Regions from separate parts of the Bacillus sp. OTU530 genome, predicted to be linked through region 2. Evidence: riboswitches for the same ligand, from Rfam matches in the RefSeq annotation. Region 2 holds a riboswitch; each other region holds the start of a gene.
What was found. A riboswitch is a leader RNA that binds a small molecule or an ion and turns the genes downstream of it on or off. The one in region 2 is predicted to bind thiamine pyrophosphate.
Positions count from the first base shown of each region.

Region 1: another riboswitch for thiamine pyrophosphate. It lies ahead of tenA (thiaminase II); the one in region 2 lies ahead of thiC (phosphomethylpyrimidine synthase ThiC).
Region 3: another riboswitch for thiamine pyrophosphate. It lies ahead of tenA (thiaminase II); the one in region 2 lies ahead of thiC (phosphomethylpyrimidine synthase ThiC).

Region 1 covers NZ_JASATP010000066.1:2,303-8,933, reverse strand. The annotation lists gene thiO (glycine oxidase ThiO) at 1-587, opposite strand, end outside; gene tenI (thiazole tautomerase TenI) at 584-1,201, opposite strand; gene AAHB12_RS27900 (ABC transporter substrate-binding protein) at 1,215-2,225, opposite strand; gene AAHB12_RS27895 (ABC transporter permease) at 2,222-2,971, opposite strand; gene AAHB12_RS27890 (ABC transporter ATP-binding protein) at 2,968-3,729, opposite strand; gene tenA (thiaminase II) at 3,704-4,396, opposite strand; TPP riboswitch at 4,615-4,714, opposite strand; TPP riboswitch at 4,770-4,878, opposite strand; gene AAHB12_RS27880 (CBS domain-containing protein) at 5,172-5,591, opposite strand; gene AAHB12_RS27875 (penicillin acylase family protein) at 5,645-6,631, opposite strand, start outside.
Region 2 covers NZ_JASATP010000015.1:3,773-10,403, forward strand. The annotation lists gene AAHB12_RS12980 (LTA synthase family protein) at 1-1,564, opposite strand, end outside; gene AAHB12_RS12985 (YkvA family protein) at 2,021-2,401, shown strand; gene AAHB12_RS12990 (metal-binding protein) at 2,434-2,922, shown strand; TPP riboswitch at 3,163-3,276, shown strand; gene thiC (phosphomethylpyrimidine synthase ThiC) at 3,456-5,213, shown strand; gene AAHB12_RS13000 (cytochrome d ubiquinol oxidase subunit II) at 5,332-6,369, opposite strand; gene AAHB12_RS13005 (cytochrome ubiquinol oxidase subunit I) at 6,362-6,631, opposite strand, start outside.
Region 3 covers NZ_JASATP010000035.1:6,686-13,316, reverse strand. The annotation lists gene AAHB12_RS21420 (hypothetical protein) at 1-224, shown strand, start outside; gene AAHB12_RS21415 (response regulator transcription factor) at 1,283-1,969, shown strand; gene AAHB12_RS21410 (sensor histidine kinase) at 1,944-4,028, shown strand; TPP riboswitch at 4,113-4,218, shown strand; gene tenA (thiaminase II) at 4,618-5,325, shown strand; gene AAHB12_RS21400 (zinc ribbon domain-containing protein YjdM) at 5,732-6,073, shown strand; gene AAHB12_RS21395 (GntR family transcriptional regulator) at 6,186-6,631, shown strand, end outside.

The DNA of each region.
Region 1 (6,631 bases), on a different contig from region 2:
TCCGTTGTCACAACACCCGTTACACGATCTTGCTCCTGCAAAATCTCAATAACCTCTGTTCCCTCGTAAATTGCTGTACCTGACAGAGCTGCAGAATGTGCCAAAGCACGCGTTAACTCAGGAGCAATAACATGCCCATCCTTCGGACAATACAGGGCGCTTATAATATGAAGCGCAAGCTCTGGCTCTTGTTCACGTAGCTGTTCACCGCTTAACAAATGCGTCTCTTCACCTGTTTGCAGCTGCCATTTCATAATGTGTTCCAAGCGCTTTGCTTCCTCTTCATTTTCGGCAATCCGATAAATGCCCTTCTCTTCATATGCAATATCAATGCCTGTTTTCTCGCGCAGTCGCGCTGCTAGCTTTGGAAATAAAGCGCGGCTTTTTCTGGCGAGCTCAAACAATGGATCGTACTCGTTCCATTCTGCTTGTACACCAAGAAGTCCAGCTGCTGCTTTAGATGCCTCGCCAGAAATCGTCCCTTTCTCAAACACCGCTACACTATGTCCTCTCTCAGAAAGAGAGTGCGCAACGGAGCAGCCGATTACTCCACCACCAATAATAATAACATCATATCCTTTGCTCATTGCCCTTCTCCCCACCTTTGAATCTGTTTTTCATACTCCTTTACTGCCTCTAAAGGATGGTTTGCATCCCAAATACTTGACATTACCGCAACCCCACTCGCGCCGGTGCCAAATACTGCTTTGACACGAGTTGGTATAATCCCGCCGATTGCCGTTACAGGAATTGTAAGCGTTGTTGCAATCTCTTGCAGCTCTTCCAATCCTCTTGGAGGAACCCCAGCTTTAGAACGCGTTGCAAATATATGACCGTATAATGCAGAATCTGCCCCCTCCTGCTGCTTACACAAAGCTTCCTCTAAAGAATGAACAGAACACCCTACATGAAGCTGCGGAAAACGATCCTTTATAATCCGAACATCAGCGCTTGTATAGCCTAACTGTACACGGTTCACACCCGTCAATAAAGCAATATCTATTCGATCGTTTATCACAAGCTTAGAGGGGAGGATGCCGCTTTGAATAAGAAGCATCACTCCCTCATATAATTCTTTCGTAGTTTTATTACGTTCGCGAATATGGATATAATCCACGTAGTCCACAATCTCTGCTGCAATAGTAGCCATTTGTGAAAATGATAGCTTTCCATTTGAAATGACGTGAAGCTCCCGTTTCATCTGCTGCTAACCTCTACTTTAACAAATTTTCATATAATTCTTCTGGAGCAACTTCCTTCTGTGCCATTCCCTTTTCCTTCAGCCACTTGCTTTGCTCTTCCCATGATTTTGAGGTTTGTGATAAAAACGGCTCATCCTTTGCTTCCATTTTGTCTAACAAAATACCCATACTTTCTTTTTCCACTGCAGGAATAAGCGGGGAGCTTGCTTTTTCTTCATGCTTTAATAAAATGTTCAAAGCCTCGTCTGGATTTTTCTTCATAAATTCATATCCTTTTTGTGCACCGCGAAGAAAAGCCTGCAATGTTGCTTTGTCCGTCTTAATCGTTTTCTCTCCTGCTACAAATACAAGCTCATAGTAATTTGGGACACCGTAATCGGCAGGGTTGAAATAAGCTGGCTCATAACCTTTATCTCGCAGCACCGGAACCTCATGATTGATATAAGCACCTGTTACCGCGTCTGTTTTCTTTGTAATTAGAGCTGGAACAAGATCGAACCCAACATCAACAATGTTTACTTTATTTGGATCCCCACCGTCTGCTTTCACCATTGATTTTACATATTCCTTACTAAGCTCCGTACCTGGAAAACCAACTGTCTTTCCTTCCAAGTCCTTCGGAGACGCAATACCTGAATCCTTCAAGGAAACAACACGATTTAAAGGGGAACGCACAACCGCCCCAATGGATTTCACTGGAATCCCTTCATTCGCCTTTGCAATAATAACATCTGGTTGATAGTAAAGACCTACTGTCACTTTTCCAGCAGCGGCCAATGTAAGTGGATCTGTTGGATTAGATGGAAATTGTACTTTTACATTAATGCCCTCTTCCTTGAAATATCCTTTTTCGATCGCTGCATAAATGAAGCTATGCACCGCGTTTGGGTACCAATCAAGCATGAGTGTTACTTCTTTTGTTTCTTTCTTTCCCGTTTTTTCAGCGTTTTCTGTTCCTTTTGAACAGCCTGCCATTGCTGTTACAAACAAGGCAGCAACGAGTAAACGAATAAACCACTTCATAAGTCTTTCCTCCAGCTGATGAATTTCTTTTCTAGTAGCGATACAATAACTACAAATAAAATTGCTAATAAAGATAACAGAAAAATAGGAGCGAATACGCCAGCCCCGTCTAGCTGCGTCATCATTCTTTTACTAAAGTAACCAAGTCCTGCCTGTGCTCCAAGCCATTCTCCAATCGCCGCTCCAATTACGCTCATCGGCACTGCGACCTTAAGCGCTGAAAAAAAGTATGGCAGCGATGCGGGGATGCGCAGTTTTAGGAAAATATCCCGTTTGCTTGCCCCATATGTGAATAGCAGCTCTTCCCATTCTTTCTTCGTAGATCGAAAGCCATCGTACGTATTTACCGCAATTGGAAAAAAGGTAATTAAAACTGTGACAACAACCTTACTCCAGATGGAATAGCCGAACCAAAGCACAAATAACGGTGCCAGAGCAGTAGTCGGAATCGTTTGCGATGCAACGAGCAGCGGATAAAATGCCTTCTCAGCAAATGAACTGACACTCATCATAATAGCAAGTCCCACCCCGAGCACGATAGAAATTACAAGACCGATTAAAACGACAAGAAGCGTAGCTGGAAGATGAACTGTAAATAAAATGTCCCGCAAATCCCATATTTTCTGCACAATCGCACTTGGAGATGGCAAGATATACATTTCATTTACAATCCGTGCCCCAACTTCCCAGCCAGTTAGAAGGATAATAGCAACGATAAGGGCCGGTAAGTAAGAAAACTGTTTCATACCGGCACCTTCCCTTTTAACATGCCAATAAGCTCGTCTTTGAGTTCCAGCAGTTCAGGTCTTGCCAAATCACGGCGTGTTCTCTCTTTTCCAAGAGGAACAGGCAACTCGGTAAGGAAGCAAATAGGCTGCTCTGTCACAACAAGCACGCGATTAGACAAAAACAAAGCTTCCTCTACGTCATGGGTAATAAACACGATGGTTTTCTCCCATTTCCTCCATTGATCATATAGCCATTCCTGCATATTTACCTTTGTAATTGCATCAAGCGCACTGAACGGTTCATCCAGCAGAAGCACATCCGCCCCGGTTAAGAAAGTGCGCAAAAAGGACACACGCTGACGCATTCCTCCAGACAAGTCCTTTGGACGCTTCCTCTCATAGCCACCTAGTCCGAAAATAGGAAGATACTCTCGCACCTTTGCATATGCTTCTCTTCGCTTCATTCCACGGCACTCTAACGGGAGAGCAGCATTTTCTTCAATTGTCCGCCACGGCAGCAGCAAATCCTGCTGCGGCATATAACCAACGGCCCCGTCTCTCGGCTGGATGCTTTCCCCATTTATCATGACCTTCCCTTGCTGTACTTTCTCAAGTCCGGTAACAAGGCGTAAAATAGTACTTTTCCCAGAGCCGCTCGGCCCAACTAAACTGACAAATTCTCCTTTTTGAATCGTAAGATCCAACTCTTCCAAAACATTTTTCCCATCCTCCGGATAAGAGAACGAAACGTTATGAAATTGTAGAACACTGCTCATCGAAACTCCACGTCTCCTTGCGGTAAGCCATATCCCAGAATAAATATTCAAAACGGCTTGTTGTCATAAAAATCTCTTCTAGATGTGCCAATTCCTTCTCTGACTTTCCTTCCGCCAGTTCATTCATTAACTCAATAACCCATATGCAAAGTTCCGCATACTCCTCTGAGCTATAGCCTCGAATCCATTCTCCATAAAACTCATGCTCGCTCGCACCCGGAACATTATTGAGACGTTTTCCAATCTCCCAATAGCTCCACATGCACGGTAAAAGGGAAGCCACAAGCTCAGCCAGCGTCCCGCTTTGTGATACGGACAGCATGTAGTTCGTATAAGCAAGATTCATGGATGCTGGCTTTGCTTGTTCCATTTCCTCTATCGAAATCCCAAGACGCTTTGCATATTCCTTATGGATGTTCATCTCACCGTTTAATATGCCATCAATTTGCCGAGCGAATTTGCTCATTACTTGCAAATCTTTTGCTTTCACAACACCTAGAGCATATACCTTTGCATATTCGATTAGGTACAAATAGTCTTGTATAATATAAAATTGAAACTTATCTAATTCCAGCTCTCCATTTCCAATCCCCTTTACAAATGGATGCTGATGACTTTTCTCCCAAATAGGCTGTACATTTTGAAATAATCTATCACAAAATTTCACTCTTGTTCCTCCTTCAGATGCCGAATTGAAACTTAATAAGGAAAACTCGTCGATTGGCGAGCCCTGCTTTTGGGCGAAGACAGAGGCGTAGTTGCATTATACTTTATTCCTAAAATTTCTCACTACGTCGAATTGTCTTCTAACTGGAAATTTATACTTTCCTACAGTGTAAAAAAACCGCTTCTACCAAGAAGCGGCCACATACAATCATTTAGAATGGTTGCTGCTTGCCACTTCCTTACGCTGGAATTATCCAGGTCAAGTAATAAGGGTTAAGGTTCCCCTTTCTCAGCGTCGCTAGCACCCCCAGTGGAAATATAACATATATCAAAAAGCCCGATTTCCAGCTAAGGGGAAATCGGGCTAATACGTTCATCATCCGTTTTCGCTTTCCTACGCTGGAATTATCCAGATCAGGTAAAAGGGTAAAAGACTATCGGTCTTACTCTCAGCCGGCCATACCAGCTCCCCTAGCACAATTTATTATTAACAGTGTTAAGTATATCACTGGGTTACACAATGCAGCAAGAGGTTTACCAGAAATTTTAAAAATGCAGAACCTAAATACTCCTCTATTTTGTAAAAAAAATATCCAAACTTACCTTTTTTTCTTTACTATACAAAAATATGGAAAAACATTGGGAATTTATGCTTTCTTAAGAGGCAAAATAGACCGCTGCCATAATGCTCAGTTCTACTGAGTGTATGGTAGCGGTCCATTATATAAGATAACCCAAACAGATACTTCTACTATTCGAGCTACCTCATATTTTTCTTATTCATGATGCTCTGAAATTTCACCCAATGCGTAGCCAGCTTGATCATCTGCATATTTTTCAATCGCTAAATCTCCGAGTGAGAGCATCCCTACTAACTGCCCATTCTCTACAACTGGAAGACGGCGAATTTGATGGCGGGCCATTAATTCGCTCGCCTTTTCAACTGGATCTGACGGAGATACACTAACAATGTCCGTTGTCATTACCTCTGTAATCTTGTTAGAACCAGGGTTCTTATCGGCAATGCCGCGAACTACTAGATCACGGTCAGTAACAATCCCGACTAAGCGATTGTTTTCTACAATTGGGATAATCCCAATATCCTCTTGCTTCATTTTTAAAGCTGCCTCATACACATTATCCACTGGAGTACAGCATGAAAGATCTGTACTCATTAACTCTCTTACTGTTGTCATCGCAATCCCTCCTTGCAACCATTATTGTAACCAACTTCACTGCCTTCATGTATTTATCGAGCAGGAAGAAGGTGGAGGATGCTTCCAGATTTCTCAGTAAGAGACGTTGTATGATACGTCCCCTTCACCCAGTCCTTCATTTGATCATGATACCACTCACTCTGAATATGACCAGACTGACCAGGAGCAACAATATGATAGCCTGTTGTTATATCGTGTAGATCTATCGCAAAATACGACGATACTCCACGATCAGCAAGACCTTCGGCATTAAAGCTGATGGATTGCACCGTATCGCCGCTTCCTCCAATAGGAATAGGCGTTTCCGGATTAAATAAATAGTTGTAAGGCTCTATATAGGACAATGGGTGGGTAAAAACAAGCCGGTGAAAATCACCCCATCGCCAATCTTTTACACTTGCCCCTTGGCTCTCCACAATACTTTGTACCGCCCCAGCTAAGGATTTCTTTAGTACCTTATCCAAGCCGCCTTGTTCTTGTATCCATGGTCCAGGCTGACCATTATGTGCTTCTCGAAGCAGTTGATCAATAACTTGTTCCTTTCCCTCAAACAATCTCTGCATATCCTCTGAAATATCCTTTTTAAATAAAACATCTCCAATCTCTTGCATCCACGTATGGAATAAAAGTGGCGCCGCTAAGTTTCGGTCATCTGTAAAGTCCCACTTTTTCAAAAGAGAAATTGCTTCCTGCTCTTGCTTTGTTAGTTCATCCTCTTTTATATGCTGCAGCAAAATAGGAACAAGTGAGCGTGCCTTAAGATTCAATTGGTCCATCTGCAGCTTTTTCATGTCCTCAACTGTAATGGCATTTTTTTGTTGCAGCACTTCCTGAATACGAGAAGATTGGTAGGATTGTATTCCTGTGCTGTCTATATGATATGGGTAAGATTGGTCAGCCATCTGATTAGTGGCAGCTGTAATAAATCCTTCTTGTGGATTCACAATAGTTGGAAGCTCCTCCCAAGGAATATAACCAGTCCATTCATATTCATCATTCCACCCAGGCACAGGCAAGAG
Region 2 (6,631 bases):
GAGCAGAAATTGTTTTTCCTTCTGTTTGACCTGGAACGTGAATGAATAGCGGTGTGCGCTGTAGGTTCACATGGTCAAATGTCGTAATTTCTTCTTTGCCTAAGAATTGTGCCATGGCTTTGTCATGGTTTTCAGAAATACCGTAATGGTCGCCGTAGAACACAAGGATTGAGTTGTCATAAAGACCTTCAGCTTTTAATTTCTCAACAAAGTTCTTTAATGCTTCATCCAGATAGCGAGCTGTTACAAAATAACGGTCCAAGACGCCGTCACCAGAATTAAATGGCTCAATCATTTTCATGTCATCACTGTACGTAAACGGATAGTGGTTCGTTAACGTCAGGAAGCGAGTATAGAACGGCTGCTTGATTGTTTTTAACATCTCAACAGATTGATCAAAGTATTCGATATCTTTTAAACCCCAGCCAATTTTTGTTTCTGGCGTAGTTTTATAATCTAATTCGTTGAAGTAACGGTCATATCCTAATGCCGGATACATCATGTTACGGTTCCAGAACGTTGCATTATTCGCATGAAATACTGCTGTATAGTAGCCTTGCTGACGCAATATTTCTGGTGTTGCTACAAATTCATTATTTGAATGCGTAAAGTATACAGCACCGCGATCTAATGGATAAAGGGAGTTATCAATTAAAAACTCTGCATCGGACGTTTTACCCTGACCCGTTTGGTGGAAGAAGTTTTCAAAATAATAGCTCTCCTTCATAAATTGGTTCAGGAATGGAGTAACCTCCTGTCCATTTACCTTTGCCCCAAGTAAGAAGGATTGTGTTGATTCAAGAGATACTATAATTACATTCTTTCCTTTTGCACTGCCGAATAATGCGGGATCCGAATGTACAGCATTTGCTTTCACATAGTTTTCTGTTTCCTGAAGCTTGCTGCCATCAGCGAAAGCTTTTTGTGAGCTTGATCTAGCTTGTAAGCCTAAATCATATACCTGATGCACATATAATCCTAAGTTTTTGACAAGCATAACACGGTCGAAGGAACGCGTTAGCAATTCGGGACGCTCCATTTCAGCAAGTCCAAGATTCACTAAGAATACTGCAGCTGTTACAAGAAAATACAATGCTTTAAATGGACGGCTCAATCGTTCGACACGTACAGAGCTGCGTGCCTTCCTAGCTATGTATAATAGGAAGAAAATATCTGCAAACATTAATAAAATTTTGTAGTTGAATAATTCCTTTATACTAGAACCAAGGCTTCCGAAGTTGGACGTTTGCATTAAAACAGGCAGTGTCACAAAGTCATTAAAGAAGCCGTAAAACATTACGTTTCCAATTAAAATAACTGTTAAAAGGAAGTCCATAAAGATTGCCATATAGTTGCGCCTTTTGCCTGTCAGAAACAGTGATAAGCCAACTAGCAGCAAGGACGATGCAAGCGGACTAATAAACAAAATAAACTCCTGCATCGGTGACTCTAATTTTAGGTCAAAGCTTACACGAGTGACGATATAGGTTTTGAGCCATATGAACAGAGCAGCTAATAAAGTAAATTTGGCGTTTTGGAATTGTGCTTTCAGGGATTCCTTCATTCACCCTCACCCTTTCTCTTTCTCACCTTACATAGCCTTTTATACAAAAAGAAAAAAGGAGTTCCGCAATGGAGTCGCATTGTGTATCTTTTCACGGAGGCATAAGCATGCTCAATGTAAAGTGGGCAATTACGTTCCTATTGCGTCATTCCCGGTTTTTCCTAATTTATATGGGATATGGGAATTTTATCAAATGTCATTTTTGTATTATACTATAAACATGGTTGTTTAGAAACTATATAATAGGTTGAAAATTTTTACAAATGATTTACATCAATCACACAAAACTTTATCACTACGTTTATATGCTCGTCAACAATTAAATATAACATGCTTATTTAGTTTGGTGCTGAGAAGGAATGTTTACAATTACAGCGGATTGATGGGTAATTTTGAGGAAAATCATACTGCTCCATATAATACAAAGTATGGGGAATGAGATTGGAGGTTTTTAAGATGGAACAAAAATTTTCTGTAGAAGCATTTTGGGATAAGACGAAGGGGGCTGCAAAGAAGGCTGGTCATTTCGTGGTGTATACGGGCTTGCTTTTGTTTTATGTCCTGCAGCGGCCAGATGTTCCAAAGCGGGTAAAGTTCACAATTGTTGGAGCGTTGGCTTATTTCATTGCACCTGTTGATGCGATTCCAGATATCATGGCCGGTCTTGGGTATACGGATGATCTAGGTGTATTGAGCGCGGCGCTGCTGCAATCTGCCGAGTATGTTGATGAGGAAGTGAAGCAAAAGGCGAAGGCTAAGCTTGCGCAATGGTTTGGCTCAGATGCCGACACTTCCCAGATTGATCGTAAAATAGAAGAAGCAAGCGAAGAAAAGTAAGCTTGCCAGTAGATAGGTGAGGGGAAATTTAGATGCCATCAGGAAGAACACATACAAGATTCAATTTATTAAGTCTGCCCGTTGTTATTTGTTTGCTCATTTCATACGGGATGACGAGCTGGGGTTTTTTACTGTGGTTTGCGGGAGGATTTGTGTTTGGCACATACTTTTTGACGCCGGATTTAGATACTGTAAGTTCAGCGTATCGAAATTGGGGACCGCTGCGCATCATTTGGCGCCCATATCGAGCTGTCATGCCGCACCGATCCTTCCTCACACATACAATTGTGCTTGGAGATTTGATCCGGCTACTGTATTTATTTGTGATTTTTCTTCCGTTTCTATACATATTAAATGTGCAAATATTAGACGGTGCACTACCAGGGCTTGTCCGTGCGCATAAGCCGGTGCTTGGTGCGGCGGTGCTGGGGATTTTCACGACAAGCGCTCTTCATATTATACTTGATACATTGAATACAAAACGGAAACGGATGTTTCGATCAAAGAGAAGCAGACGATAAGTGGATCTTATTGCAAGGAAAGGCTGCTTTTATAATAATAGGAAAGAAGCGCCTTGCGTCGGGGAGAACACACAGAAAGCTTCCATAAAGCAGCTACTAAGCTGCGCGCTTTACATGCGGGATGTTTTGCTGCGGAAGCAAGGGAAGGACGTGTCCACTGTCCCCGTTCAGAAAATATATTCAGAAAATGCTTTATCTTTCCACTACTTTCTGTATAATAAGGATATAAATTAAATTTATAAGTGATACTAGGGGTGCCTCGTATGTGAGGCTGAGAGGGAAGCGCGATATGCTTCTTAACCCTTTGGACCTGATCTGGCTCGTACCAGCGTGGGGAAGTTTTTAGACGTGTTGCATCATGTACATATGCTGCTTACGCCAGGTCCTGTTTTGCTATAAGGATCTGGCGTTTTTTGTTTTATACATGTTAGCCTGCAGTCTGCCAGTAGCCGACTGTGAGAGCTTTCGTATGCACGTTGCGCTGGCGCGTTTTACTGATGTCCTTGTCACATAAAGAAAAGGGGAAAGGTATTATGTCGCAAACAGACTCAATTAAGCAATTGGAGCTAAAAACAAGTCTTCCAGGAAGTGAAAAGGTATTTGTACAGGGATCACGTCCCGATGTACAGGTACCGATGCGTGAAATCGCATTAAGTCCAACAAACGAAGTGGAAAATGAGCCGGTTCGGGTCTATGACACAAGCGGTCCATATACAGCATGTGATTATGAAGTAAATGTAGAAAAAGGGATTCCAGCGCCGCGCTATGCATGGGTTGTTGAACGTGGAGATGTAGAAGAGTATGACGGCCGGGAAATTAAGCCTGAGGATAATGGCTACAAGGACATAGACAAAGCGTCTATATTCCCAGGATTAAGCCGGAAGCCGCTTCGTGCGAAGCCAGGACAGAATGTTACCCAAATGCACTATGCTCGAAAAGGGATCATTACGCCTGAAATGGAGTTTGTTGCCATTCGTGAAGGTGTAACGCCTGACTTCGTGAGACAGGAAATTGCTGAGGGACGCGCGATTCTTCCTGCTAACATCAACCATCCAGAATTGGAGCCAATGATCATTGGCCGTAATTTCCACGTGAAGGTAAATGCCAATATTGGAAACTCTGCGGTTAGTTCCTCCATTGTGGAAGAGGTTGAAAAGATGACATGGGCAACTCGTTGGGGAGCCGATACGATTATGGACCTTTCCACAGGAAAGAATATTCATACAACACGTGAATGGATTATGCGTAATTCACCTGTTCCAGTCGGCACAGTTCCATTGTATCAAGCGCTTGAGAAGGTAAATGGAATTGCGGAAAATCTAACATGGGAGATTTACCGTGATACGCTCATCGAGCAGGCGGAGCAGGGTGTAGATTACTTTACAATCCATGCTGGTGTGCTGCTTCGATATATTCCGATGACAGCAAAGCGTGTAACAGGTATCGTTTCACGAGGCGGCTCGATTATGGCGCAGTGGTGTTTATATCATCATCAGGAAAACTTCTTATATACACATTTTGAAGAGATTTGCGAGATTATGAAGCAGTACGATATCTCCTTCTCACTAGGAGATGGACTGCGTCCAGGCTCTATTGCTGATGCAAATGATGAAGCGCAATTTTCTGAATTACAGACGCTTGGTGAACTAACAACGATTGCTTGGAAGCATGATATCCAGGTTATGATTGAAGGTCCTGGACATGTGCCAATGCATTTGATTAAAGAAAATATCGACAAGGAAATTGAAATCTGTCACGGGGCGCCATTCTATACGCTTGGTCCGTTAACGACGGATATTGCGCCAGGATACGACCACATTACCTCAGCGATCGGCGCGGCAATGATCGGCTGGTTTGGTACATCTATGCTTTGCTACGTGACGCCGAAGGAGCATCTTGGCCTACCGAATAAAAACGATGTACGTGAGGGTGTAATTGCCTATAAGATTGCGGCTCATGCAGCGGATCTTGCAAAGGGCCATCCGCGCGCGCAGCAGCGTGACGATGCATTGTCTAAGGCGCGCTTTGAATTCCGTTGGCGCGATCAATTCCATCTGGCGCTTGATCCTGAACGTGCGATGGAATATCATGATGAAACCCTTCCGGCAGAAGGCGCAAAAACAGCTCATTTCTGTTCGATGTGTGGACCGAAGTTCTGCAGCATGAGAATTTCGCACGACATCCGTCAATATGCGGAGGAAAAAGGGCTGAATGAAACAAGTGCGATAGAAGAAGGTATGAAGGAAAAAGCGCAGGAGTTTAAGGAACAAGGCTCTGAGTTATATAAGTAAGAAAAGCAATTTCTGTAATAATCTGTACTTAGCCGCGGCTGGCGTTGTCTGTCTATTGGCGGGCGGGAATCAGTGATAGCGGCGAGATAGGAAAGCTCCTCTGTATTCACAGTGGAGCTTATTCCTTTTTATCGCCCGCAAAGGTGCGGTCTTTCAAAAATAAATTCCAAAACATAATAAATCCTGGAAGTAAAATGGCGATGCCGACAGCGTACAAAATCAGCAGGGAGTAGAAGGTTGTCTTTTGGGTAAAGCTCGTATACATCGTAACGTCAGGGAAAATGATGTATGGCAGATGCGCCTTTCCGTAGGCATAGCTTGCAAAGGCGTATTGGGCAACGACAGAGAGAACCGCAACACGGGGCCAGCCGAGTTCTTTGTACCCCTTGTTGCTCCACCAAAGCGCTGCATACCCAATAACAAACAGACCAAGCGAGACTGCAAACCAAAGAATCTCGTCCGCTAAATTCGATAGCAGCCAGCGGGCATTGCCTTGGATTGAGACCGAGACGAGCGCAATCACTGCACTCAGGAGAGTAGCCGGTCCGAGAATAATTGCGTTTATTCTGTATATGCGGTACGCCCCCTCATCGCCGCGTTCACGAGAGAAGTCTGCTAAAAAGAGTGCGGATAAAAACAATGCAGATGTTAATCCGAACAGCATATAGCTGTATACAGACGGACTGCTTAGCAGCTGCTTATACATAAGCGTTTCCTTTCCGCCGATCATTTTCACAAAGGATCCTTCCGTAACTGGCAGGACAGTGATAAGCAGTGCCGGGACGAGCAGCCCGGTGATGCCTGCAGTGAAACGCAGCTGCTTTTCACTGCTTGGAAAGGAATGGGAAAATACCATGAACGAACTGCGTACAGCGATTAAAGCAAGAATTAAGGTAACCGGAACGAACATAGCAGTAGCTAATGAATAAGCTGCATTTGGGAAAAAGCCGATAAAGGCAACGACGACAAAGACAAGAAATGTATTCGTCAATTCCCAGGTAGGAGATAAATATCGGTTCGCGATATCGCCAGCAGTCGAGTTGCGTTTCATATAGATCATCGACCAAAAGCCCGTTCCAAAGTCAATGGAGCCAAGAATACTGTAAGCAAAAACAAGCGCCCATAAAATGAGAATCGCAATGCTTTCTTCATGCATTTGACTTACCCCCATATGCCTTAAGATCCCGATTCAGCGGATTCCGTCTAAAGAAGGTGCGAAGCACAATTACTGTTAACACTCCTAAAAATGCGTATAAGCAAATAAACACGAAGAATAGCGGTCCCACGTAGTCTGCCTGTGTCGCTGCCTCAGTTGTTCGTTGGAATTGATAAATCGTCCAAGGCTGACGGCCGCTGCAGCTGAAAATCCAGCCTGTTTCAATTCCGATAAAAGCAAGAGGACCAAGTGCGACAATTGC
Region 3 (6,631 bases), on a different contig from region 2:
CCGACAGTGAAGATAGTAGCCAAAACAGTAGTGAAGATAGTAGCCAAAACAGTAGCAGTAGCAATAAAGAATCAACCGAAATAAGAGAAGCTGTAGTTGGACGTGACGAGGAACCTGCTATGATTGAGGTTAACGATGAAATGTGGTATAGCTCTTTAACCTACAAACAAAGTGTGTACGAGTGGGACAGCTATTACTATAATACCAATAACAATAAACGCTAGTGATTCTTCACATTCTATCACCATGAATCCACACAGAGTATAGCTTGCAACACCGTATAACTGCAAGTGCCTTGACCTAAGGTTTGTACAAGCAATCAAATACTACATGACTGTGATACAAACATAATGAATAATTACTCTACATTCTACCCTCCTACTTACAAACCATTTTATATTCCCTTTCAATATGTGAAACAGGATTATTCTCTATCCTCTAAATATAATTCCGTATGACCTAACAAAAGAAAAGGAATAAAAGAAGGATATAAAATAAATTAGTGGCTAAAAGGCCTCAAGCATTTTTATAACTGCTTAAGTTTTTTAGTCTTTGGCACTTGCTAAAAAATACAAAAGCCTCATCTAAAGAAAGTTTCACGTGAAACTTTCTTTCCTCACACCTTAAAAAAGTATAAATTTTCAGGTAGAAGTGAATTCGATGTAGTCGGAAATTTTAGGAATACAGTGTAAGTGCAACTACGCCTCTGTCCTCGCCCAAGAATAGGGCTCGCCAATCGGCGAGTTTTCTTTACACTGTAAGAACATATAAATTTCCAGGTAGAAGTGAATTCGATGTAGTTAGAAATTTTAGGAATACAGTGTAAGTGCAACTACGCCTCTGTCTTCGCCCAAGAACAGGGCTTGCCAATCGGCGAGTTTTCTTTACAACTGTAAGAACATATAAACTTCCAGGTAGAAGTGAATTCGATGTAGTCAGAAATTTTAGGAATACAGTGTAAGTGCAACTACGCCTCTGTCTTCGCCCAAGAACAGGGCTCGCCAATCGGCGAGTTTTCTTTACACTGTAAGAACATATAAATTTCCAGGTAGAAGTGAATTCGATGTAGTCAGAAATTTTAGGAATACAGTGTAAGTGCAACTACGCCTCTGTCTTCGCCCAAGAACAGGGCTCGCCAATCGGCGAGTTTTCTTTAAAATACTAAGAAAATCTTAAGATTTACATAAAGGATTTGCTAAGATTTGTTTGATATCATACCCTTAGAATGAATACTAAAGAGGTGATACATTATGTTTAGATTCATATATAGGGGTGAACCTTCATGAACATATTGGTTTGTGATGATGACAAGGCAATTGTAGATGCCATAGGAATCTACTTAGAAAATGAAGGCTATACGATATTCAAAGCCTCTAACGGGATAGAGGCCATAGAAGTAATCGGAGAAAATGAAATACATCTTATTATCATGGATATTATGATGCCTAAGATGGATGGAATAAGCGCGACCACGAAAATTAGAAGGGATTATAAAATCCCTTTAATCATGCTCTCTGCCAGATCTGAGGATACGGATAAAATATTGGGATTAAATTTAGGAGCAGATGATTATATTACTAAGCCATTTAATCCTTTAGAGCTCATTGCGAGGGTTAAATCACAGCTGAGAAGATATACAATGTTTGGAAGCCTTGAAGCCAAGAGTCATGAATATAGAACTGGGGGACTCATCATAAATGATGAAAGTAAAACGATAACCGTTGATGGGGACGAGGTCCATCTCACACCAGTGCAATATAAGATCTTAAAGCTTCTGACTGCAAACGCCGGAAAAGTATTTTCTATAGAGGAGATCTATGAAAAGGTATGGAATGAAACATCCTTTAGCCCGGAGAATACAGTAGCAGTTCATATAAGAAAAATTAGGGAAAAAATCGAAATAAATCCGAAGGAGCCAAAATATTTGAAGGTGGTGTGGGGAGTTGGATATAAAGTCGAAAAGTTATAGCCACTTCATTATAACGAAAGTGGTTGTTTTTATTCTTGTGGTTCTATGTTTTACAGGTGCCATTAAAAAACTTGTAGAGATAGAAGTATTAAACGGTGGTGATTTTGGTATTGTTTTTGAGGACAACTACTTCCTGAGTGGGGCATATGTACGGGAAAGTGAAAATATCATCAGGGATCTCACAAGACTAATAGGGGAATATAAGAATGAGGAACATATTTTAAGCGGCGGGACTGTTAGTGAGGATGAATTAAGAAATGAGGAAGAAAATCTATACTCAGATTATATGTCCAATTCGAGAAGCTATAATCCTGAATTAGGTGAAGGGGCAAACTATGAAAAGTTTAAGGGAGAATATGCAGACAAGATATCCCAGGCGAGGGATACGCTAATAAAGAATGATCTAAGAGAATATCATTCTTTATTGCAGAATTTAGAAGAATATAAAGAGCCATTGTATTATATCAGTGATGGAGTAAATGTGTATGCAAATAGCCCAAAGATAGAAAAGGATCAGTTAAAAACCTATCCTGCTTATATGATATTTGAGGAATACAAAAGTGAGATTTTCCCAAAAGAGGTTAAAGATAATAAAAATTTGTATCGGATCACAGAAAGCATCAACGGATTGGACCCGAAAAACAAGGTTGTTTATGTTGCTTTTACCGAAGAATTTATAAATCACAAAATAAAAGAATGGAATGAAAATAAGGAAAAGGTCACAACAAGCTTCTATACATTAGCAGGGTTTTTAATAGGGCTTATCTTATCTTTTCTGTATTTAGTACTTATTGCAGGAAGAAAATCATTTAAGGATCAAGGGGTATACCTAAATGCAATTGATAGGTTATATAACGATGTTAATGTAGTGCTGTGCATAGGCCTTATAGCGCTTTGGATTGCATTAGTAGAGGGTGTGTTTGATCAGATTGATAAACTGATTATTCCAATTACCATTCCTATTGCTGCGGCCGGACTCATGCTGGTTCTATCACTTGTGAAGCATTTTAAGAATAAAACATTTATAAAACATACATTAATTTATCGTATGCTTTATAAGCTGTTTAAATTTGTTGGAGATGTATATAATAGCGGAAGCGTTGGCGTGAAGACGGTATTACTCGTAATCGGATATCCTATATTAGTTGCTTTAACGTTTTTTATGTTTCCAGTCACCCTTGGCGTAGCTGCTTGGTTTGCCCTAAAAAAAATCAGGACATTTAATACGATCAAGGAAGGTGTGGAGAGAGTAAAGGATGGAGATATTCATCATAGTATAAATGTTAATGGAACAGGCGAATTTGCAGGCCTTGCTGCGGATATAAATAGCATCACTGATGGCTTGAAAAAGGCCGTTAATAACGAACTAAAAAGCGAGCGGATGAAAACGGAGCTGATTACCAATGTATCACATGATATAAGAACACCTTTGACCTCTATTATCACCTATGTTGACTTATTAAAAAAGGAAAAGGATCCTTCAAAGGTAGAAGAATATATCGAGGTACTGGATCAAAAATCTAAAAGGCTAAAAATCCTAACAGATGACTTATTTGAGGCAGCAAAGGCCTCCAGCGGGAATATACCAATACATCTTGAGCAGATCGATATCATATCTTTAATTACTCAGGGACTAGGGGAAGTTAATGACAAAATTGAAGCCTTAGATTTAGACTTTAAGCTAAATTACCCTAAGGATAAGGTATATATTATGGCCGATGGAAAATTATTGTGGAGATCTATAGAAAACCTGTTATCTAATATATTCAAATATACCCTAAAACAATCAAGGGTCTATATAGATATTGAAGATTTAGGGAATGAAGTACTTCTCACCTTCAAAAATATTTCAGCCTATGAGCTGAATATCTCAGCAGACGAATTAATGGAGCGTTTTAAAAGAGGCGATGAATCGAGGTTAAGTCAAGGCAGCGGATTAGGGTTATCTATTGCGAAAAGCCTGATTGATATACAAAGAGGAAAATTTTCTATACAAATAGATGGAGATTTATTTAAAGCCATGATTTCTTTACCCAAGTATAAAAATCTTAATGAGTAATTGGTACTGACTTTAAAAAAGGCTTGACTGTCTTTAATGTTGTGATATGGTTAATGTCAGAATGAAAAATAAATAGCAAGCATCTCTATCCACTAGGGGAGCCCATTGAAGGGCTGAGATCAAAGTGACCTTTGAGACCCTAGAACCTGATCTGGGTAACACCAGCGTAGGAAAGTGGGAGTGACGGACCATTGTATTTTCATTTTGGTTATTAAAATGAATTCCAAACCACTTTCTTTACGCATGTAAAAAAGTGGTTTTTTTATTTTACACTGTAAGAAAGTATAAATTTCTAGCTGGAAGATAAGTCGACGTAGTCAGAAATTTTAGGAATACAGTATAAGTAGGGCTATGCCTCTGTCTTCGCCCAAGGACAGGGCTCGCCAATCGGCGAGTTTTCTTTACACTGTAAGAAAGTATAAATTTCCAGCTAGAAGGTCATTCGGCGTAGTCGGAAATTTTAGGAATACAGTGTAAGTGCAACTACGCCTCTGTCTTCGCCCAAAGGCAGGGCTCGCCAATCGGCGAGTTTTCTTTAAAGGGTTTTATGTTGCATTTTCATCTATTTAACACCTTAGGAGGGATTAACATGTCATTTTCTCAGTTGTTGCGCAAAGAAGCAAATTCTATTTGGGAAGCGAGTTTTCATCATCCGTTTGTGACAAAGTTAGGAGAAGGAAGTTTAGATTTAAGGTGCTTCCGTTATTATGTTCTGCAAGATTCCTATTATTTAAGCCATTTTGCTAAAGTGCAGGCATTAGGGGCAGCGAAAGCAGTTGATCTACAAACGACGGGACGCATGGCACATCATGCACAAAATACATATCAGGCGGAGCTTTCTTTACATCGGAATTTTTCTGAAAAGTTAGGGATTACGGAAAAAGACAAAGATACCTTTGTTCCTGCACCGACTGCTTATGCGTATACATCTCACTTGTATCGTGCCGCATATGAAGGTCACTTAGGGGATATTATCGCAGCAATCTTGCCGTGCTATTGGCTTTATTATGAAATTGGCGAGCATTTGAAGGAATCGAAGCCGGAGGAGCCTATTTATCAAGAATGGATTGCCGCTTATGGTTCTGACTGGTTCCGTACTTTAGTAGAAGAACAAATCGCCAGACTAGATGCCATTGCTGAAACTGTGACAGAATCGGACAAAGAACGAATGAAACAACATTTTATTATTAGCAGTCAATATGAATACTCGTTTTGGGAGATGGCTTATACATTGGAAGATTGGCCAGTGAATGAAAAGGAGAAACAACGTGGTTTCAATGAGGGCTTATCCATATAACAAAGGACAGCTTCCCTTGCGACGTGCATATCGATTTCCATGCTTTGAATTATTTTCTCCGTTCCAATGCGAGTGTTTTCTAATTTAAGGAAAAACAAAAAGAAGTAATGTCTTTATTCAGCTGGGTAAAGGATATTACTTCTTTTTACATTTACTGCAAATAAATCATTTTGACCTATAGCATCTTATAGTTTCCTTGTACATGATTATAAATATTTCCGATTGATGTTGTTGAAAAATTTTAGAGGGAAAGAATGAGGGCTTGTGTTAATATAGATTGATGGTAGGATAGGTGGTTTGTCCGCTTTAGTGTGTTTATTTATATATTTTAATGGATCGTGTACAGTTTGATTGAACAATGTCTTACAGGATAAAATTAACTATAACAGATAGGAGCATTGAATACATGTCCAATTTACCAAATTGCCCAAAATGTAATTCAGAATATACTTATGAAGACGGAAGCCTTTTTGTTTGCCCAGAATGTGCTCATGAATGGAGTTTAGAATTAGAGGCTGAAGCTAATGAGGATACAAAAGTCATCAAAGATGCGAATGGAAATATCTTAAATGATGGTGATTCTGTAACAGTAATCAAAGATCTGAAAGTAAAAGGAACTTCATTAGTCGTAAAAATAGGTACAAAAGTAAAGAATATACGTTTGATTGATGGAGATCATGATATTGATTGTAAAATTGATGGTTTTGGCGCGATGAAATTAAAATCTGAATTCGTGAAGAAGATATAGATATAATTATAGTGCAGCAGAACTGCAGAAGTTTCTCGTATTTATTAATTTAAGAACTGTTTTGCTCAGGACAATATGATTAAATTAAATTTTTGGGAAGTGTGTTTATAGTATGAATACGCCAGATGAATCTACAAGAGCTCATGTTAATTTGGAAGAACCGGATCAATCCTCCCTTTCTCTAGACATTCATTCAATTTTATCTAGTTTAGATGAAATGGGGGAATCACGTTTGCCACAACGTGCTTATCTAGCGACACGCCATGCCATACGACAACTTCAGCTCCCCCCAGGAAAAACAGTATTGGAGAGGGAAATGGCTGAAATCTTGGGCATGAGCAGAACGCCTGTTCGCGAGGCCCTCGTACGTTTAGAGATGGAGGGATGGGTACGTCTTATACCGCGTCGTGGGTTTGTTGTGGCACCCATTGTTGCGGATGATCTCCAACAAATTTATGAGGTAGTGGAAGCGCTTGATGGTATTGCTGGCAGCCTAGCTACCAAGCGCGCCACCTCTGAAGAATTAGATCAACTCGATCGTTTAATTGAGGAACAAGA